3 regions of the Bacillus sp. ISL-35 genome follow, and region 2 is predicted to be linked to each of the others. Evidence: riboswitches for the same ligand, from Rfam matches in the RefSeq annotation. Region 2 holds a riboswitch; each other region holds the start of a gene.
What was found. A riboswitch is a leader RNA that binds a small molecule or an ion and turns the genes downstream of it on or off. The one in region 2 is predicted to bind lysine.
Positions count from the first base shown of each region.

Region 1: linked by a shared signal. The riboswitch ahead of J7E38_RS08480 (Na+/H+ antiporter NhaC family protein) and the one ahead of J7E38_RS23260 (aspartate kinase) in region 2 are both predicted to bind lysine.
Region 3: linked by a shared signal. The riboswitch ahead of J7E38_RS16650 (amidohydrolase) and the one ahead of J7E38_RS23260 (aspartate kinase) in region 2 are both predicted to bind lysine.

Region 1 covers NZ_JAGGQK010000004.1:511,700-519,195, forward strand. Annotated here, with positions in the region: gene J7E38_RS08470 (HD-GYP domain-containing protein) at 1-992, shown strand, start outside; gene yunB (sporulation protein YunB) at 1,080-1,838, shown strand; lysine riboswitch at 1,905-2,089, shown strand; gene J7E38_RS08480 (Na+/H+ antiporter NhaC family protein) at 2,226-3,812, shown strand; gene J7E38_RS08485 (sodium-dependent transporter) at 4,061-5,572, shown strand; gene J7E38_RS08490 (methionine/alanine import family NSS transporter small subunit) at 5,572-5,676, shown strand; gene J7E38_RS08495 (M23 family metallopeptidase) at 5,902-6,843, opposite strand; gene lipA (lipoyl synthase) at 7,144-7,496, shown strand, end outside.
Region 2 covers NZ_JAGGQK010000028.1:41,741-49,236, reverse strand. Annotated here, with positions in the region: gene J7E38_RS23285 (glycosyltransferase family 2 protein) at 1-545, shown strand, start outside; gene J7E38_RS23280 (hypothetical protein) at 596-1,348, shown strand; gene J7E38_RS23275 (FTR1 family iron permease) at 1,384-2,313, shown strand; gene J7E38_RS23270 (glycosyltransferase family 39 protein) at 2,407-3,867, shown strand; gene uvrC (excinuclease ABC subunit UvrC) at 3,883-5,655, shown strand; lysine riboswitch at 5,725-5,901, shown strand; gene J7E38_RS23260 (aspartate kinase) at 6,061-7,293, shown strand.
Region 3 covers NZ_JAGGQK010000012.1:28,118-35,613, forward strand. Annotated here, with positions in the region: gene J7E38_RS16640 (alpha/beta fold hydrolase) at 1-387, shown strand, start outside; gene J7E38_RS23970 (hypothetical protein) at 545-730, opposite strand; gene J7E38_RS24505 (methyl-accepting chemotaxis protein) at 920-1,867, opposite strand; partial or broken gene J7E38_RS24510 (MCP four helix bundle domain-containing protein) at 1,862-2,695, opposite strand; gene J7E38_RS16650 (amidohydrolase) at 2,802-4,403, opposite strand; lysine riboswitch at 4,556-4,733, opposite strand; gene J7E38_RS16655 (nuclease-related domain-containing protein) at 4,843-5,748, shown strand; gene J7E38_RS16660 (GntR family transcriptional regulator) at 6,490-7,218, shown strand; gene gntK (gluconokinase) at 7,211-7,496, shown strand, end outside.

The DNA of each region.
Region 1 (7,496 bases), on a different contig from region 2:
ACCGCCTTGAAGAGTTTGGGATTGATTATATCTATATCAAAGATCCAGATACCGACGATATCATCGTGAAGAACTCGATACCAGATGAAATGCGGGTCAATGCGATCATGACGATCGGTGAAACTTTCAAACAAGTTCAGCTGGATTCCAAGATCTCGCAAACGTTCGTACTGGAAAAATCGGCGAGGAAATTCAAGAAGCTGATTGTTGCTTTACTTGATGAATTAAAAAGCAGCAAAGAGCTTTTGAACCTGCTTTCGGATGTATTCCTGCATGACCATTATATTTTTTCGCATAGCTTGAACGTAACGCTTTACTCCCTTGCGATCGGGATAGAAATGAAGCTCTCCCCGAAGGAACTTGAACAGCTCGGTCTGGGTGCGATTTTGCATGATGTGGGAAAAATGAAGGTCCCTGAAGAAATTTTATCCAAGCCAGGCAAGCTGACTGCAGAAGAGTTCCAGATCATCAAGGCGCATGCAGAGGACGGCTTCCAGATGCTCAGGAATATTCCCACTATCCCGCTGATTGTTGCCCATTGTGCATATCAGCATCATGAACGTTTGAATGGAGCAGGTTACCCTCGTGGACTGAAAGAGGATGAAATCCATTTATTCGGTAAAATCCTCGGTGTAGCTGATGTGTTTGACGCTGTCACCTCCAATCGGGTCTACCGGCCGGCAATGCTGCCTCATGAAGGCCTGGAAATTCTTTATTCGGGTGCAGGCAGCTTGTTTGACCCGAAGGTGGTCGACGCTTTCCGGCGGGCTGTGGCGATCTATCCGGTCGGCCTGACAGTGATCCTGAGTGATGGCCGGAAAGGCGTCGTAGTACAACAGAATCCCGGCTTGAGCGAGCGTCCTGTAGTCCGAATTCTTGAGGATAACGGGCAAAGAGTGGAACCATACCACCTGGATCTAAAATCAAATCTGTCACTGATGATTGTCAGCTGTGATACGATCATACAATACGAGTACGCAGCGAATTATTAAAGTGAAAATCAATATAGTATAAGACAAAGTAATTAGGCTAGTTCCCCCCTTTGAAGCATACATATAGCTTTAGAGGGGGGATTTGTTTTGGCAAAATTCGGCCGGCGGCTGCCTCGGAAAGGGCCCTTGCCTTTCAGGTATGTATTCCTGCTGACATTCGTGTTTTTTTCCTTTTCCACTGCAGCAGGACTTTGGATCATCGATAAAGGACTTGAACCGACTTTGATGAAATATGCTGAATCCCAGACAAGAAAAATTGCGACTCTGGTTATCAACAAGGCGATCAACAAAAAAATAGCCAGCGGGATGGATATTGATAAAGTGATTGAATTTGTACCGGTGGATGGGGGTACAACCACTGTGGTGAAATTCAACACAGAAATCATCAATCGGGTAAAAGCGGAAACGACTAATATTGTACAAATGAACCTGAAAGAAGCGGAAAGAGGGAATCTTACCTCTCTCGAGATGTTATCAGATGTCGAGCTCGTGACCGATGAAAAAGACAGGGAAGAAGGAATCATTTATTATGTTCCTTTGGGTCAGGCGACCAACAATGCGCTGCTCGGTAATATGGGGCCAAGGGTTCCGGTGAAGTTCAATGCAATCGGCGATGTGACGGCAGATGTCGTCTGGGATACTGAAGAGCATGGAATTAATAATACCCTTATCAATGTATCGGTCAGGGTAAAAGTGAATGTGCAAATCATTATTCCTTTTGCGACGGAAATTGCGACTGTGCAGGAAAATATTCCGATTGGCAGCTTCTACTATCCTGGAAAAGTTCCGCAGTTTTACAATGGGGGCGGGAATACTTCGCCAGCGATTCAATTGCCTGGTGAATAATTATAGTTGTCAAGTTAACGATATTGTTATATTATAAAATCAATTGAATAATAAACCACATCATTCCGATGGGGTAGAGGCGCAGGATTAAAGAGTAAGCTGTGTGAGGATGACAACGTTGATCACAGTTGAAAGGGAATTTTGCCGAAGCAATGATAAGATGAGTCACATTTTTTATTGCTGGGGATACTTTGAACAAGAGTATCACTGTCATTATGGAGGTATATCCATAATGGGGAGCTACAGATCGTGATGGAGACACTAGTTGCTTATTAAGGGCAGCGATAGAATGTTCTCTATCGTTGTCCTTTTTTATTTTTTAAGAAAGTGGCTACAACTCTTTTCATGTAAATGTTTCCCCCCTGTCAAAAACAAGGAGGAGAAAGAATGGAGAACACAATTTTTTCATTGCTGCCGCCATTATTGGCAATTTTGATGGTAGTGATCACAAGGCGGGTGCTATTGTCTTTGGGGACAGGCATCGTCGCAGCAGCATTTTTGCTTGCTGACTTTAATATCATTGAAACATTCGCTATTGTGTGGGATGCTGCCAAGGCGATAGTCATTGCGGATGGCGAACTGAACACGTATAGCTTATACATCATTTTATTCTTGCTGCTTTTGGGTACAATTACAGCCTTCATTTCTATTTCAGGAGGAAGCCGAGCGTTCGGCGAATGGGCAATGAAGCGTGTCAAAACAAGAGCTGGAGCTCAATTAGTCGGTGCTTTCCTTGGCATTATTATTTTTATTGATGATTATTTCAATGCACTGGCTGTAGGGCAGATCACTCGTCCAATCACGGATCGCCAGAAGGTTTCACGTGCAAAACTGGCCTATATTATCGATTCAACTTCAGCACCAATGTGTGTCATTTCTCCGATTTCCAGCTGGGGTGCTTACATCATTGCATTGATTGGTACAATCCTTGCTGCTCACGGCGTGAATGAATATAGTGCGTTCTCAGGGTTCATGCAAATCGTGCCAATGAACTTCTATGCTCTTGCAGCATTGGCAATGGTTTTCATTGTTGCTCTTAGGAATGTGGAAATTGGTCCAATGAAAAAGCATGAGGAACTTGCGATTACGGAAGGAATTGTTGTTCCTCAGGACAAGCCGGTACCAGGCGAACTGAAGGATGATCTGCCAACGAGTACGAAAGGTACTGTTGGAGACCTTGTATGGCCGATTGTTGCCCTTGTCGTTGGAACAGTAGGCATGATGCTATGGACAGGCGCAAGTGCTGTTGAAGGAAAAGTAACCATTTTCGGTATTTTTGAAAATACAGATGTCACCAAGTCTCTTGTAACTGGCGGATTGTTGGGTCTTGCTGTAGCTTTGATTCTTTTTGTCAGACAGGCAGCTGTATTAAAAGGAGTCAATGCCAATGTCTTTGGAAAAGGTATTGCTGAGGGCATTAAATCAATGCTTCCGGCTATCTATATTCTCGTCTTCGCCTGGGTCATCGTTGACCTGATTGGCCGGCTTGAAACAGGTAAATATCTGGCAGGTATCGTTGAAAGCTCAAACATCAATATTGCCTTCCTGCCATTCCTGCTGTTCCTCGTAGCCGGTATCATGGCTTTCTCAACAGGAACATCATGGGGATCATTTGGAATCTTGCTTCCGATTGCAGGAGATATTGCAGCGGCAGCTGATATTACAATTCTTTTGCCAGCTTTGGCAGCTGTCCTTGCTGGTGCGGTTTTTGGAGACCACTGCTCGCCAATTTCTGATACAACGATTCTTTCATCAACAGGTGCTGGTTCACACCATATGGACCATGTCATGACTCAGCTGCCATACGCGCTGATTTCAGCAGCGATTTCAGCTGTCGGCTTCCTGGTCCTCGGTTTTACAGGCAGCACGCTCGCAGCACTTGCAGTAGTAGCCATCCTGCTGGTTGCTTTTGCGTTCATCTTCGGAAGCAAAACAAACCAGGAAGAAGTACTGAAAGAAAATCTAGCAGAATAATGAAAAAGCTGTCTGGAATCAGACAGCTTTTTTCATATTTTTAAAATAGTGGGAATAGAATCCTAATTAATAGGAGTTTTAGTATAGTTGGGAAAATTTTATCGAAAAAAATTTATTATGTCGCAAATAATATTTTGACAAGCCCTAAAAAACTAGCTATACTATTTCTAGACTAAATAATCTGAAAATATAAAACTTTCTAATTCATCGATATTTTCCAGGTGGTTAGAAGGCAAGGGGGATTAAAAATGGAAAATCGTCCACAGTGGGGCACGAGGGCAGGTTTCATTCTTGCCGCGGTAGGTTCGGCAGTCGGGTTGGGAAATATTTGGCGCTTCCCGGGTGTAGCTTATGAGAACGGAGGAGGGGCCTTCTTCCTTCCATATCTATTCGCATTACTAACCGCAGGGATTCCGCTATTAATCATGGAATTCACCATTGGCCATAAGTATCGTGGTTCTTCACCATTGAGCTTTGCGAAATTAAAGAAAGGTTCAGAGTGGCTTGGATGGTGGCAATTGGCTATTTCATTTGTCATCTCAACCTATTATGCGGTCATCATTGCCTGGGCTATGTCTTACGCCTATTTTTCTCTAAGCAAGCAGTGGGGCGATGATCCACTGACTTTCCTTGTTGGAGATTACTTGAAAGTAGTAGATGCAGGAGATGTTGGAAGCCTTGTTCCTGGAGTATTTGTTCCATTGATTATTGTATGGGTAATCACACTTGGCATTCTTTTCAAAGGTGTTAAAAAGGGTATTGAAGCAGCAAATAAAGTATTTATTCCAACACTTGTCATTTTATTCTTAATTATTGTTGTACGTGCTTTAACCCTGGATGGAGCCATTGATGGAGTCAATGCATTCTTCAAGCCTGACTGGGGACAAATCTTGAATGGAAAAGTTTGGGTAGCAGCATATGGGCAGATTTTCTTCAGTTTATCCATTGCATTTGCAATCATGATTACTTATTCAAGTTATCTGCCAAAAAAATCTGATATCACAAATAATGCATTTATTACCGGCTTCGCTAACTCATCATTCGAAGTGTTAGCTGGGATCGGAGTCTTCGCAGCATTAGGCTTCATGGCAAGCCAGCAGGGAGTGCCAATTGACGAAGTGGTCAGCAAAGGAGTCATTTTGGCGTTTGCAGTCTTCCCGCAGATTATAAATGAACTGCCTGCATTCAGCGCGGCATTTGGTGTCTTATTCTTCGTAAGTTTGACGCTAGCTGGATTAACATCTCTAATTTCTATCGTCGAAACATATGTAGCTGGGATTCAAGATAAGTTCAATGTTTCCCGTAATAAAGCAGTTGTCATTGGAGGCGGTCTTTCAGCTCTGATTTCAATCCTTTTTGCTACTCAAGGCGGACTTAACTTCCTAGACACAGTAGATGCTTTCATCAATAACTATGGTGTAGTTGCAGCCGGATTTGTTGAAATCATCATAGTAGCTTGGGTTGCCAAGGAATTGAACAACTTAAGAAGCCATGCGGATGCTGTTTCAGATATCCAGCTGGGCAGCTGGTGGAATATTTGTTTAAAATACGTCACACCTGTTGTTCTGGGTATCATGATGGTTATGAACATCCTAACTGATTTAAAAACGAGCTATGGCGGTTATCCGGAATCGTTCAACTTCTATTATGGTTGGCTTGTGGCATTCGCTGCACTGTTAGTAGGATTTGTTTTCAAGTATGTAAAGAAATGGGATAATACTCTACATGAAGTTCCACAAGACGAGGGGGTCTCTAAATAATGGATGCTAGTTCAATCGTAATGATGGTACTTGGAATTGGAATCATTTGGGGCGGCCTGGTTGTCAGCGTGCTGCATGCAGCAAAAAAATCACGTTCATCTTAATATACACAGGCGATCCTAAGTGATGGCCTTATACAAGAAGGATCCGGAATGTACATTCCGGATCCTTTTGTCTTTATACTGAGGTACAGCGAGAGTTCTATTTTGCAAAGAATTTGGTCACAGAACACTCATGTGGCAGTCTGAAACCAAGGAGAGTGGCAAAAGTTTGAATGTAGGAATAATCACGCTGCTTTCAAAAAAAGCCCCAAAAGTGGGGCACCTTTCTTACTTATTCCTGAGTCTCGCTCGTTCCTGCCTGGACCATAACTTCAAATGAGGGTATGGATCGAAGGACCATTCGGTATAGCCATTGTCCTTGTACATGCCGTAATGAAGATGCGGCGGGAATTTTCCGCTTGTTCCCGGCGGCCCGTACCCGGAGCTGCCCACACCGCCTATGACAGTTCCAGGCTCGACGATCTGCCCTACTTTAAGGTCCTTGGCAAATCCGCTAAGATGGGCAAAATAATGGTAGGTATTATTTATATCACGGATGCCTACCCGCCATCCGCCATATTTGTTCCAGCCTTTCATTTCAATGATGCCATACCCTGTCGCTCGGACTGGCACTCCATAGCCGGCGAAAATATCCGTTCCTTCATGGATTCTTCTGCCGCCCCATCCACGAGCATCTCCCCATGTGTTGTTATAGCTGTGATTGCTCCGCAGCGGGAGAGGAAAGACATGCGTATCAAGGTCCAAACGCCCAAAATGCTTGTAGATCATGGCTTTTCCGATGATGATTCCGACCGTCTTATCGCGTTTATAGTAATTCCAGAGGCCAATTTTAATATTCTCATGGTCTGTACCGTAATTCAGGAGATATTGGGCGAATGCCTGCAATACGTCTTCATCATCCTTCAGGCTTGCTTTGCCGTCACCGTTTCCATCAAACCCGATTCCATTGAAAAATTGTATCGAGACCGGATTGTCATCCTCCAGATTTGGATTCAGAAGTCCAGCCCACTCTTCCGGCTTAAAATAAATTCCGGCAGTTCCTTCAGCTTTGGGCAAGTCCTTTCTTGCCTGGCGGACATTCCGTTCATATTGATCCACCGCAGCAATATAATACCAGGGAATCTGGGTAACCGCTTCAACTTGGGTGTATAGATCCATTCTCTTTTTATAAATATCCTGTTCCTGCTCAGCTGCAGACGCGAGATCCACAGAAAGGACAGGGTAAAGGAAAAAAAGAACGATAACTGCTTTAAGGAATTTCACCGTAATCCTCCCTTCATGATTTTACTCCTTTAATTTCCAGCTCAAGCGTATGAAATCTGCTTTTGCTTGACTTCTGTTAGTTTGCGATGATGGGGGTTTTTCATAAATATCAAATAATGGTAATCGCAAAGTTATCGTACTTGTCGATAGTATTCCATTATGTTAAAGTGACATCAGAAGCTGTATGCCAGCCTTGATTTTTTCATGGTGTTCTTGAGGAAGTGCAGCAGGAATGGAGTGAAAATAATGAGCAAAAAAGAGGTACAGAGAAAGCCTGATTGGCTGAAAATAAAGTTAAATACGAACGAAAACTATACGGGCTTAAAAAAGATGATGCGCGAAAAAAATCTACATACTGTATGTGAAGAAGCAAAATGCCCGAACATCCATGAATGCTGGGCGGTTAGACGGACTGCGACCTTCATGATCCTTGGCGATGTATGTACGCGTGCATGCCGTTTTTGTGCTGTAAAAACGGGACTGCCTACTGAGCTTGACTGGCAGGAGCCGGAAAGAGTCGCGGATTCCGTTACCCTTATGAACCTTAAGCATGTCGTCGTCACAGCTGTAGCCCGCGATGATCTGAAGGATGGGGGAGC
Region 2 (7,496 bases):
AAGAGTGTTATAAGATGGGTGCAGATGTCGGTGTGATGATCGATGCAGATGGAGAATATCCGGCATGGCAAATTCCTGATATCGTCAAACCAATCTTGACTGGTGAAGCAGATTATACGATGGGCTCAAGATTTATGGGCACAATAAAAGGAATGAAATTTCACCGCAGGATGGGGAATTATTTTTTCACATTTTTGCAAACCTTATTATTGAGAAAATGGCTTTTTGACGGACAATCAGGAATGAGGGCGTTTTCGAGGCAGGTCCTTAAACATGCGGAAATCATCCATGATTACAATTATGCGCAAGTATTGACGCTGAACCTTGTCCGAAAAGGCTTCAGGGTGCTTGAGGTGCCGATCCAATACCGGGTGAGGACAACAGGAACATCCTTTATTTCGTTTAAAAAATATATGACGAATGTGGTTCCTGCCGTCTATCGAGAAATGTCCAGGCCGGTATCAAAGCTCGCTGGAGAAGAGATATATCAACGTAAAAGCAGTGAAAATAGTGACAAAAAGGTGACGGTTATCAAATATGATTGACATTCATAATGATAATCATTATCATTATCATTGTAGGAGGGAAACAACAAATGAAAAGAGCTATATTTTTTTGTTTTTCATTGATATTGATTCTCATTAGCATTCCGCTGTCTGCCAGCGCGTATTCATATGGGGATCCCAATGAAGAAAAAGTTGCAGAAGTTTACAAGGAAATGCAATTGAAACTGGATGAGAACCCTCCGAATTTCTCAGCGGCTAAATCCCTGTTCGGAACAGTCAAGGAAGAAATCGACATGCATATGGGAACTGAGCCAGGGGAAGTCATCATGAAAAGTCTGAATGATGAAGATAAAGAAGCAGCCATTGAGAATATGGAAAAACTCCTCGTATTAAATGTAGCGAGAAGGCTTGAAAGCATCGAAAAGAATTTTGAGGAATTTGACAATTCCAAAAAGCTCCTTGCAAAAGGATTTGCTACATATCAGGCATTATCGCCTAAGGTGGAAGCACAAAATGCAGAAGTGGATCAACAGATCAAAGCTGATTTTGATGCTGCACTGGAAGCATTGGGGAATCCCGGATTGTTTGGAGTCGGGAAAAAACCATCTGACATCGAGACTTTTAAAGAAAAAAAAGAAGCAATCCTCGATTCATTACAAAAGGAGTTCAATCTTGCCAGCCTGGAAGTAGGTCACTTTGCTGAAAGTGCAACTGAACAAGAAGGTACAGGCAAAAAGGATTGGACGGATTTATCGAATTTCCGCAACTGGATTCCAATCATCATCATCATTGGAGTGATTGCGGCAGTAGTGGCCATTGGCATTAAGAGAAGAAGATCATAAATTTTGATGACACCTTGGAGAGGGGAGAATCAGCAATGGAAGTTCAAGCGTTATTGATTACTTTTCGTGAAGTATTGGAAGCGTTGTTAATTATCGGGATCATCACAACCTATCTAAAGAGGATGGATCATTCCAAGTATACGAAATATGTGTGGCTGGGTGCAGGCCTAGCTGTCCTGGCAAGTATCGGGGTAGCGATCCTGTTCCAGGTCGTGTTCACCGGATTCGCCGCAATGGGCAGCGAGATTTACCTGAAGATTGGAATTATGATTGTATCAACGGTCCTTCTGACCCAGATGGTATTTTGGATGGCGAGCCACAGCAAGAACCTTAAAGGCAATATGGAAGGGAAAATGAATAAATTCATCTCGACAGGCAATATTGTCGGCATGGTCATCCACTCATTCCTCGTTGTCTTGCGTGAAGGAATCGAGACGGTTTTCTTCTTTGCAGCGATCACTGGCGGAAACATCGGTGCTGCAATGCAGGGATGGGGAGCGATTACCGGAACACTGATTGCTGTAGTCGTATCCTACATGTTCTTCAAGGGAACAATGAAGGTAAACCTGAAGACATTCTTCCAGATCACTGGAGCATTCATCATCCTGATTTCAGCCGGTTTGCTTGTACAGGCAATCTCGATGATGCAGGACATTAACCTGATTGGAAGCGTCATGTACCACGTTTACGATATTACATGGCTGCTGCCTGAACACCCGATTGATTATGCCCACTATCTACGCGACAACGGTGTAGCACCGCTTATCTCTGGTGATGTCGGAATCTTCCTGAAGGCGTTGTTCGGATATTCATCGATGCCATCCATTGAGGAAGTCATCGCGTATATTGGCTATTTTGCGGCAATCTTCCTGCTGACATCATCAAAAAGCACCAAGAAGCAGCAGTCTGCTGAAAAAACGGCCGAAGCAAAGCAGGTCAATGTATTGAATCCACAGGTAAAATAAAAGCTTGAGGTATAAATCTCCTCTCTCCAGAAAAAGTACAGGGAAATTCCTTGTACTTTTTTCATACGTAAAAACAAAGTTGGTGTTTGGACCATGAATTTCACGAAACTAAACAAAACCATCATTTCTGGGTTCAGTTTGCTTGCCATCCTTTATGTTTTCATGACTCAGCTTGGCAATCTGAATCCCTTCGTCTCTTCCTGGGATCAGGTCGATTTTGCCCTTGCGCTTGACCGCTTCGATTTAAGGGCGATGCAACCACATTTTCCCGGCTATCCTTACTTCATTTTAGGAGGATTGCTCACGGAAAATTTCGTGCAAAATCCAGGACAGGCGTTGGTGGCATTCAATGTACTCGTATATGCGAGCTCGATCCTGCCTGTATACCTGCTGGCCTCAAAAATCGTTTCAAAGCAAAGTGCCGTTCTTGTCGCTGCCGCCATTTACACGGCTAGCTACCCTCTGATTATCGTCAATCAGCCGATGTCTGAAGGTGCTGCACTTGCCGCATTCTGGTGGTTCTTCTGGAGCATAACAGCAGCAGAGTCAAAACCTTCAGGGAAATGGATGCTCCTTCCCCTGTTTCTATTCAGTGTGCTGCTGGGGATCAGATTGAGTTATATCCCGATGGGAATTGGCCTCATTTATCTTTTTTATAAAAAATGGACAAAACAGGAGCTTACTTTTCCGGGTATGATCAAACTTGCGGTCATCGCCGGCCTGTTCCAGCTGATTTGGGTCGGCGGACTGATTCTAACCGAGGGAAGCATCGCCAACTTCCTCGAGCTTGCATTCGGATTCACCGGCGGGCATTTTCAGGAATGGGGAGGCACCTCGGCATCGAATGAACTTTCCTTTTTTGCAAGACTGAAGGCATTCTTGTTTACCAACATTTTGTGGTGGGGAATATTTTCACGAACAACTGTTTTGATGGTATTATATATAGTTATTGGCAGCATTATTTTATTGCCGTCTCGCAAAAGCGGGATTTTCAAGGAAAGCAGTGTCCAATTAAGTCTATTGCTGATGCTGGCTTATGGAGGCTGGGCGCTTTTTGCCCAGAATATCGACAAGCCGAGACATATATTGCCCGTGGCGCTGCTGATTGTATTTTTTTGCTTGCTTGTCTTTTTTAAAAAAAGAGCAGAGGGCTTAACACGCTATCTAGCTCTTGCCGTAATCATTGCCCAGGCAATTGTTTCATCAAGCTATGTGCAGGAACAGGCTGAGTCATCACCTGCTGTCTACCAGCTCGCGCATTATCTCGAAGGGCAGCCTGATGATTTTGTCCTGTATACATGGGAGGAAACAAGGGTGCTGCAGTTCCTGGGAATGCACTATCCCCATAAAAGAATCTACACCTATGAGATTTTTTTTCATGACCAGGGATTATATGAAGGAAAAACGATTTATTTAACAAATAGTGTAATAGACGGCTTCCGCTCCCAGGGAATCTATCCTCGCGGGAAGCTTGAAAAAGTAAAAACATTTACATCTAATGAAATTTTCGACCCGGTCTATCATGAGATTGTTTTATATAAATGGACACCGTAACAGGAGGTGAATGACATGAATGAGCAAATCAGAAATAAGCTTGCGCTTCTCCCTGCGCAGCCAGGATGTTATTTAATGAAGGACAGGCAGGGAACCATCATTTATGTGGGAAAAGCCAAGGTTTTAAAAAACAGGGTGCGCTCTTATTTTACCGGATCGCATGACGGCAAGACGCTCAGGCTTGTGAATGAAATCGAGGATTTTGAGTATATTGTCACCTCCTCCGATATGGAAGCCCTGCTTCTTGAAATCAATCTGATCAAAAAACATGACCCGAAATATAATATCATGCTCAAGGATGACAAGAGCTATCCCTTTATCAAGCTGACTGCAGAGCGGCATCCAAAGCTGATCATTACCCGAAAGGTCAAAAAAGACAGTGGCAAATATTTTGGACCATATCCGAACGTCCAGGCAGCGAATGAAACGAAGAAGCTGCTCGACAGGATTTATCCGCTCAGGAAGTGCTCGACACTGCCAGACCGCGTCTGTCTCTATTACCATATGGGCCAATGTCTGGCACCCTGTGTCAAGGACGTCAGCAAGGAAGAGTACAAGCAGATTACCGATGAAATCACGAAATTCCTGAATGGCGGTTACAAGGAAATCAAGGTTGATTTGACGGAAAAAATGGCTGCCGCTGCCGAAGAACTTGATTTTGAGAGGGCAAAGGAGTTCCGCGACAAGATTGCACATATCGAAGCAACAATGGAAAAGCAGAAGATGACCACGACAGACTTTACCGACCGTGATGTGTTTGGCTATGCCGTCGATAAAGGCTGGATGTGTGTTCAGGTATTTTTTATCCGCCAGGGGAAATTGATTGAAAGGGAAGTTTCAATGTTCCCAATCCATAATGAACCTGAAGAAGATATTCTCACATATCTTGGCCAATTTTATTCGAAAAATGAGCATTTCAAGCCAAAGGAGATACTGGTGCCCGAAAGCGTCGATCTCGAATTGGCTGAGGGGCTGCTTGGCGTAAAAGTCCTCAAGCCCCAGCGCGGCAAGAAAAAAGAGCTTGTCCACCTGGCTTCAAAAAATGCCCGTATCGCCCTTCAAGAAAAGTTCTCCTTGATCGAGCGCGATGAGGAAAGGACCATCAACGCAGTGGAGAACCTTGGGAAACAAATGGGGATTTATACACCGCATCGGATCGAATCATTTGATAACTCTAATATCCAGGGGACTGACCCGGTTTCGGCGATGATCGTATTCATTGATGGAAAACCCGAGAAAAGGGAGTACCGGAAATATAAAATCAAATCAGTGAAAGGGCCGGATGACTACGAGTCAATGAGGGAAGTCGTTCGCCGCCGGTATACCCGTGTTTTGAGAGAGGGTTTGCCGCTGCCGGATTTGATCATCATCGATGGCGGGAAAGGGCATATCGAGTCCGCCAGGGATGTCCTGGAGAATGAATTAGGTCTTGATATTCCGATAGCCGGTCTGGCCAAGGATGATAAGCACAGGACTTCTCAGCTGCTTTATGGCAATCCGTTGCAGGTGATCGAATTGCCGCGGAACAGCCAGGAATTTTACCTGCTGCAAAGGATTCAGGATGAGGTGCACCGCTTTGCCATCACCTTCCACCGCCAGCTGAGAGGCAAAAGCGCTTTCCAATCGATCCTCGATGATATTGCAGGCATTGGTGAGAAGCGCAAGAAAGCATTGCTGAAGCATTTCGGATCAGTTAAAAAAATGCGTGAAGCCTCTATTGAGGAATTGAGTGCAGCCGGGCTGCCGGCGAATGTTGCGCAGGAACTATATCAGAAATTACAGGATTAAGGTAGCAATCTATTTTTTTGTATGCTATAATGATAAAAATTTCATATTGCTATCACTTTAGAGTATTAAAGTGAAGATAGAGGTGCAAGCTTCAAGAGTAAAAGTCCGGAGAATTATAGGATTCGAGGAAGGCTTTGAAAGGGGATGCTTGCCGAAGTGGGGAGATGCCTATCCATTTTCTCGCTGGTCCTTCGTTGAATAAACGCTGGATTGTCAAGATTGCCATCTTGGAGTGCTATCTCATGTTGCAGCGTATATAGACGTTTATTAAGCAATGGGAGCCACTTCCATTGCTTTTTCTGTTTTTACGGCTCTTTTTTTAAAAGGCACGGGGAAAATACATATGCGGATAAGCCATGAAGCTCTTACAGAGGCAAAATACTGAAAAAGAGGCAGGGGAAACTTATGGGATTGATTGTACAGAAATTCGGCGGAACATCGGTTGGCAGTGTTGAGAAAATCAGGAATGCTGCCTCAAGGACAGCAGAAGAATTGAAGAACGGCAATAATGTCGTCGTAGTCGTATCAGCAATGGGCAAGACGACTGACCATCTTGTCGACATGGCGAACGATATTTCCAAGGCGCCATCCAAAAGGGAAATGGATATGCTTTTGACGACGGGAGAGCAAATCACCATCGCGCTTTACTCGATGGCTCTTGCACAAAGTGGCATAGAGGCCGTTTCATTTACAGGCTGGCAGGCTGGAATCAAGACTGAAGCCATCCATGGAAACGCCCGGATTATCGATATTGACACAGACAGGATTTCCAAAGAACTAGAGTCAGGAAAGATCGTTATTGTCGCTGGATTCCAGGGAGTAACGGATGACGGTGAAATCACGACACTTGGACGAGGCGGATCAGATACGACAGCTGTCGCGCTTGCAGCCGCATTGAAGGCTGACAAATGCGATATTTATACAGATGTAACAGGCGTGTTTACGACCGATCCAAGATTTGTGAAAAGCGCAAGGAAGTTACTGAGCGTTTCTTATGACGAGATGCTTGAGCTGGCGAACCTGGGAGCAGGTGTGCTCCACCCGCGTGCGGTCGAATTCGCCAAGAATTACGGGTTGCCGATTGAAGTAAGATCCAGCATGGAAAAAGAAAGAGGCACGATCATCGAGGAGGAGAATGAAATGGAACAAAATCTAATTGTACGCGGAGTAGCATTTGAAGACCAGATCACAAGAGTTTCAGTCTTGGGAGTAAGCACTTCATTAAAAGGGCTTTCCACGATCTTCACAACACTGGCGCAAAATCATATCAACGTGGATATTATCGTCCAGAGCCGCACAGAAGCAGGATTAGCCAATATTTCGTTCTCCATCAAGAGCAACGACCTTTCAGAGGCACTTGACGTATTGGAACGCAATAAAGAAACATTGAACTACCAGGCCGTCGAATCAGAAACAGGCCTTTCCAAGGTATCGATCGTCGGATCAGGCATGGTCTCAAATCCAGGTGTAGCCGCGAAGATGTTCGAAGTCCTCGAAGGAAACGGCATCCAGGTAAAGATGGTAAGCACATCAGAAATCAAAGTTTCCACAGTCGTAAACGAAAAACAAATGGTCCATGCCGTCGAATCATTGCATGAAGCATTCGAGCTTTATTCAGGAGCGGTTAAGACGAACTAAGAGATTTATTTTATTGCTTTCCTGGGTGTACTCCAGGAAAGCTTTTTTATCAGATATATTGACGCTGACCCGTGTTCGGTTGAAAGAAAGCTATCAAGTCCATCTGTATGTGCCCGTGAGAAGGAAAAATGAAAGCTGACGGTCACAAAAAAGGGAAACATGTGCCCGTGAGAAGGAAAAGAGAGAGCTGACGGGTACAAAAA
Region 3 (7,496 bases), on a different contig from region 2:
CCTTTTATGTGGCTGTACCGCATTCTGGCCTTAATCCTGATGCCGAAGGACAACCACAAGGAATCGCGGCGGTTTTTCATCCAGGAGGCCTACAAGATGAAGCGGAAGAACTTCCTCGCATGGTATCCACTTGCCGGTGATGTCAGAGCCACCTACAGCAAGGTCCAGGAAAACAGTGTGGATGTCCCGAAACTCTATATATCTGGCGCCGAGGACCATATGTTTGTCCACGAATTAACCGAGGACCTTCGCAGTGATAAAAGCTCGGAACTAGTCATCCTTGAACAATGCGGACATGTCTGCAATATTGAAAAGGCCGATGATTTCAATGAACTATCGCTAGAATTCATGGACAAGCACCGGGTTAAAAAAGCGCAAATCGGTTAATAAGAAAAGCGCAGTTACTTTGTCAGTCCCGACAAGCGCTGGGTCACGACGAAAGTGTCTCGAGGGGCTAGGGGGCTGGAGCTGGGCTTCGCAAAGGAAAATCAATCCTATATAAAAAGGGAGCAGGCCAGGCGGCTTGCTCCCTTTCGGTTATTTTTTAGTACCAAAATCCAGGTCCACAGCACGGGTACATCGGATATCCTGGGTATCCAAAACCACCATAAAACGGCCGCGGGTAAAATAAAGCGCCACCCAATAATCCACCAGCCAAACCACCTAAAAATGGTAATCCAAAGCCCCACCTCTGGTCCTGCATTCGATAAGGATGTCTGTATGCGTACATACGGCTTACCTCCCTCTTCTCTTTTTTTGTATCCACTACCTTTATATGCATTTATCACGGTTTCGGCTTGGGCGAATACACCTGTAAAGGAGGCTGGATGATCTATGAATTGCCTTTCGAAGCTGAACTTCTTGACTAGAAAAAAGAAGCATGAGATCTGTAATCCCATGCTCCTCACTAGACATATTATTAAACCCTGAATTTCGCAACCATTTCCCTCAGGCTCTCTGCCAGCCTTGCGAGTGAAGCGGAAGACGAGGACACTTCTTCCATGGAAGCCAGCTGCTCTTCCGTGGCGGATGCAATTTCTGCCGTGCTTGCGACAGAACCTCGGGCGATTCTTGTTACCTCTTCAATCGAAGCATTCACCTGCATGACGCTTGCCGACATTTCTTCGGAGATCGCGGAGACCTCCTGGACTTCCGAGCTGACTTTCTCGATCGATTTTAAGATCTCATCAAATGTCCTGCCTGTATCCTCAACCAATATTGTTCCCTCGGAAATTTCAGCTGTTCCTTTATTCATCATCTCGACGACCTGGTGGGTTTCTTTTTGAATGACTTCAATCAAGCTGGAAATCTGGCTGGCAGACTGTCTTGAAAGCTCGGCCAGCTTCCTGACTTCATCTGCCACCACGGCGAACCCTTTACCATGCTCGCCTGCTCTTGCTGCTTCAATGGCCGCGTTGAGCGCCAGTAAATTCGTCTGATCGGCGATGCCGGTGATGACCTCAATGATTTTGCCGATTTCAGCCGATTTGCGGTCCAGATCCTTGATGACCGAATTGGTCTCGCTTGTTGTATGGTTGATCGTTTTCATCTTTTCAATGACTTTTTCCAGGGAATCATGGCCAAGCATTGCCTGTTTCGTTGTATCAACCGCAGACTCTGCAACAGTGGAAGTCGTAACTGCTACACGCTGGATGGCACTCGCCATCTCCCCTACTGCCTTCGCGCTTTCCTCCGTATTCTTGCTTTGAAGTTCTGCACCTCCGGCGACTTCCTGGATGGCTGTCGCTACCTGGTTCGTGGCAGAATTCGTCTGGTCCGCACTAGCCATCATCTCTTCAGCTGATGCCGCAACCTGCTCCGATGTGCTGCTCACCTGAAAAATGATATTCCTTAAATTTGTTGCCATCTCATTGAAATCAGTTGCCAATTGCCCGATTTCATCTCTATTCTTCACAATGATTTTTTCGATAGCCAGATTACCGCCAGCTAATTGCTTTGCTGCCTGGGATACAAGTTGGACAGGCTTTGAGATCATTCTGCTAATATAAGTAGCAATCACAGTTCCAATGACAAATGCCGCTACACTTAGCCCAATGATGAGCAAGGCCACCCTCTGAACATTTCCGGAAAGCTTTTCACTCGTCGCATCCAATTCATCTTGCTGATACTTAATCGCATCTTCGGCAGCGGAATTCAAGGCAAAAATCAGCTGATTCCCTTTTTGCTGCATCAAAAGCCGCACCTTTACCGTTTGTTCATCCCGAATTAATGTAAAGGCTTCTGAAGCAACATCATAATATTGCGCCTCAGCCGCGATAAAGTTCTCTCCAATCTTCTTCCCCTCAGCGGAATTTGTCGTGCTCAAGTACTTCTTTGAGCTCTTAGCAAAGTCCTCTACCGCTCCTTCAAATTCGATCAGGCTTTCACCATCACTATTTGCCATGTATTTTTGAAGCGCAAGCTGCTCCCGCATGACGGCATCCTTCATTTCGACAATCAAATTCAGCTTCTCCATCCGGTCGTCAATCGACGAAGAATACTGACTATTCATCTTGTTAAATTCAAAATTCGTGATGATTGCCACGACCGCCAACAAAGCTAAAACCGAAAAAAAGCCTGCCAATAATTTGGCCCGAACACCGAACTTCATTTGTGATTTCCTTGAAAATCTCTTCGTGAATTTCATTTTCCGCTCTCCCGTCCAGCAATATAGTACATAATCGTTTCTCTTCATATTAATTACTTCGGTTTAATTTCTGAAAATTTTAGGACTTTAGCCATAAAACTAAAAAGAACGGCACTCCTGCTGCCAAATGGAAGCAGAAGTACCGTTCTTATGTTTATGAGAGACTGCGATACTTGATTTCCCCGCCGATGATGGTCATGTCGATGTTCATGGATAATAATTCGTCTGGGTCGGCCATTTCAAATGGGTTTGCTGAATACACAGTCATATCCGCAAATTTTCCGCGGGCAATCGTGCCTTTGACTGTCTCTTCATTCGTCGGATAGGCTCCGAGTTCGGTGAACAGGCGGAAGGCATCCACCATGGACAGCTTCTGTTCCGGCACATACCCCTCATGCGTTTCACCCGGCTTTTTGCGTGTCACTGCCGCATGGATTCCGAGAATCGGATCGACCGGTTCTACTGGCGCATCCGAGCCGCCAGCACAAATCACGCCAGCCTCCATCAACGTTTTCCACGCGTAGGAAAGCTTGATCCGCTTTTCGCCAAGTCGTTCCTGGACCCATGGGAAGTCACTCGCAAGGAAACGCGGCTGAATATCAGCAATCCTGCTATGTGACTTGAGGCGTGGAATCAGCTCCTCCCTTAAAACCTGAGCGTGAATCAAACGGTCACGATAGGCCGCAGCCGGGAACCGATCGAGCACATCCAGGATATTCTCCAAGGCCTGGTCTCCAATTGTATGGACGGCAATCGGCATGTCCAGATCACGCGCCCCTTTTACGATTTCATATAGCTGTTCCTGGTCATACATCGCATCGCCGTAATGTCCCGGCGCATCGCTATATGGTTCCGACAGGAGCGCAGTTCTACGGCCAAACGCTCCATCTGCAAAAATCTTCACCGCGCCTATTTGCAGCGTATCATTGCCGTAACCTGTGTACATTCCCGCTTCTTTTAAGTTTGGTAAAAACTCATGATTGATCAGCAGATTGCTTCGGAGGCCAAGCTGCTCCCCATTTAACAGCTCATTGAAAAGATTCCACGTTTTTTCAAGCCCGCCGAGATATAGCGGATCATTCGTATGAACACTTGTCAGCCCCTTACTGATCGCAAATTGCATCGTCTGGCGCATCGCTTTTTTCCAGTCGTCATAGGAGCGCTCGGGAATATACTGCCTAACAAGATTGGCCGCTGACTCCAGGAACAATCCAGTCGGCTGCTTCGTAAGTTCGTCCAGTACAATCGTGCCGCCCTCCGGAACACTCATGCCCGGATGATAGCCGCTCACTTCCAGCGCCTTGCTGTTGACCAGCGTCGCATGCAGGCAAGTTCTTGTTAAAAATAACGGGTTGGCCGGCGCGGCATAATCCAGCTCCTTGATGGTCGGAATCCTTCCGTCGGTAAAAAGGTTCTCATCCCAGCTTGAGCCGACAATCCATTCACCTGGCTCAAGCTGATCAGCCTTCTGCTTTATTTTTGCCAGCATTTCATGCCTTGAAGTGATTCCGACAAAATCGAGATTGATAAAACTATCCGCCATGATCGATAAGTGAAGATGGCTATCGATCAGACCAGGAGTGGCTGTTTTCCCTTCAAGGTCGATGATCTGTGCCTGGCTGCCCCATTGGAGCACCATATCCGCGGATGATCCCATATCAATGAAGCGGCCATTTTCAATGACCACAGCTTGTACAATTGGGTTTAGTGAATTGAATGTATAGATGGTTCCATTTTTGTAGATGGTTCTCAAGATGATTCTCTCCTTTTTCGTAAAATGAAAAGCCAGGAGAGGCACATGCCCGGGAGTGGAGTTTAATAGAAGGAATGGAGGAAAAGTTCTTGTCTATAAAAAGCAACGACAGAAATAATCGGTCATTGCTTTTACAATACACGTTATCTCCCATTTCGATCAGTAGTTCTCCATGCGCCAATTCAAGCATGACAGTCTGCTCCTTGTTCAGAAAGCATCCCAGCAGTAACCAGTCTGACCCTGGCCACGCTTCGGCAAACAACCCTTCCAGCCACCATCATTGATGTCATACTCCGATGGCCTACTAATGTTGTCTGCTCCTCTACCTCACCGATCTGATAAGATCATATAAAATTAGCTTAATAGTACCATAAATGCCCCAGAATGTTCACTGATTTTTACTTTGGATTCTTTTAAAATGAAGGGAGAAAGGAAGTGGACTATGATACTAAAAGAACGGACCAAACCAGAAGAGTTGGAAATTTTACTGGCATTAAAGCCCCGAATGGAGCTGGAAGAGAAAGTTTTGACGAACCTTTTTACAATGGAGAAAGGCTATGAAGGAGAAGTGCAATTTGACCACTGGTTCACGAACTACCGAGTGGAGAGTTTAATTATCAACGACCTTTTACTGGAAGTGAATGGCACCCTCTTTCAAATCGATTCCCTCGTGATCACCCAGGACCGGATTCACCTTTTTGAGGTGAAGAATTTAGAAGGCGATTATTATTTGGATGGAGACAAATTTAAAACCGCCGCTGGTGCCGAAACCAAAAATCCCCTCCACCAGCTAAGCCGCGCCGAATCCCTGCTGAAACAACTGCTGAAGAATCTCGGATTCTACATCCCTCTCGAACCACACCTCGTGTTCATCAACCCGGAATTCACCCTTCTGCAAGCACCACTGAAGTCACCCATTGTTTTGCCAACCCAATTGAACCGCTTTATGGATAGGATGAACAGAACCTCATCAAAACTAACAAACAAACATACCAAACTGGCGGAGGCACTAATGTCATTGCATATCAAGAAATCTCCGTTTACCAGAGTGCCGGGTTATGAATTTGATAGGTTGAGGAAAGGGGTTATTTGTGAGGAGTGTGGGGGGTTTTTGGAGAGTTTTGATCGTCAAAGGATTATTTGCAGTAATTGCGGGTCCAGGATTAATGTTGATGCTTTGGTGTTGCAAACTGTCAAAAGTTATAAGATCCTCTTTCCCGACCAAAAAATAACCACAACAGCCATTTTTGAATGGGGGGATGGTACCCTGCCTAAGAGAGCCATAAGAAGGGTCTTGCAGAAATACCTCTCAGTTAAAGGTGAGTGGATTTCTACTCATTATGAATGATCATTTAGAGCTCGAAAGATTGCTACAACTCTTTCGGGCTCTTTTTAATGTGACGATAATCTTCGTTACTACTATTTTATCCGCACATTATTCTCTTTATTGTGACGATAATCTTCGTCACTCCCGTTTTATCCGCTCATTATTCCTTTTATTGTGACGATAATTTTCGTCACTCACGTTTTATCCGCACATTATTCCCTTTAATGTAACGATAATCTTCGTCACCCCTGTTTTATCCGCACATTATTCCTTTTATTGTGACGATAATTTTCGTCACCCCTGTTTTATCCGCTCATTATTCCTTTTAATGTGCCGATAATCTTCGTCACTCTCGTTTTATCCGCTCATTGTTCTCTTTATTGTAACGATAATCTTCTTCACTCCTGTTTTATCCGCACATTATTCTCTTTAATGTAACGATAATTTTCGTCACCCCCTGTTTTATCCGCTCATTATTCCCTTTAATGTAACGATAATCTTCTTCACTCCTGTTTTATCCGCTCATTAAGTACTTTTATGCGACGATGATTTGTGCTGCTCCTTTTTTATAGCCACCTTCACTTTATTTATGTGATCGTTATTTTTAAAAACTACAGTAAATGCGTTAAACCAAATCTCCTATAAAGAATGAAACCAACCCAATCTGGCAAAATAATCATAATAGAAAACGCTTGCAATATTTTAAATTCGTTTTATAATACTTGTATACAAGTATACTTGATTAACCAGGAAGGTGAGGAAATGACCGAAAACAATGAATTTCTTTATCCTCAAAAATGGCTTTCGAAGGCGTCGACCGGTGATCGTGTTGCGAGTGAGCTGCGGATGCAGATTATTTCGGGAATGATTGAAAGCGGTGCCACCCTTTCGGAAAACAAATTGGCTGCGGACTTTGGGGTCAGCCGCTCACCCATTCGTGAAGCGCTGAAAATCCTCGCAGCGGAAAACTTGATTCGCCTGGAAAGAATGGGCGCTGTGGTCATTGGCTTGACTGAAAAGGATGTTGAAGAGATTTACGACGTCCGCTTATTGATTGAATCATTTGTTTTTGAACGTCTTATGAAAATAGATACATCAAACCTGGTCACCGAGTTAAGCAAAATTCTCGAAATGATGAAAATTGCCATCAAGTACAAGGATGCAGACGAGTTCAGCCTCCAGGATGTGCTCTTCCATGAAACGATCATAAGGGCCATCAACCATTCCTATATCAGAATGATCTGGGATAACACGAAACCGGTAATGGAAGCGTTCATTCTTTTATCGATGCGTGCAAGGATCGCAGAAAAGTATGAAGACTTCGACCGGATTATCGAGAATCATGAGCTTTATATTGAAGCCATCAAAACGAAGAATCGCGAACTGATGATTAAATCCTTACACCAAAATTTTGATGATGTTCAAGGTAAAGTTGAAGACCTTTGGATATCGCAGCAAACGCTTTCCAAGGGAGTTGAAAAAAATGACTGAGTACATGCTGGGAGTCGATATCGGCACCACTAGCACCAAGGCTGTTTTATTCAGTGAAAAAGGTGAAGTCATCCAGCAGGAGAACATTGGCTACCCTCTTTATACGCCGGATATTTCAACAGCTGAGCAAGATCCTGAAGAAATTTATATGGCGGTCCTGACTGCCATCACAAAAATCATGAAGCACCATCAGCAAAAAAAGCTGGCGTTCATTTCCTTCAGCAGCGCAATGCATAGTGTCATCGCGATTGATGATAATGATGAGCCGCTGACACCGT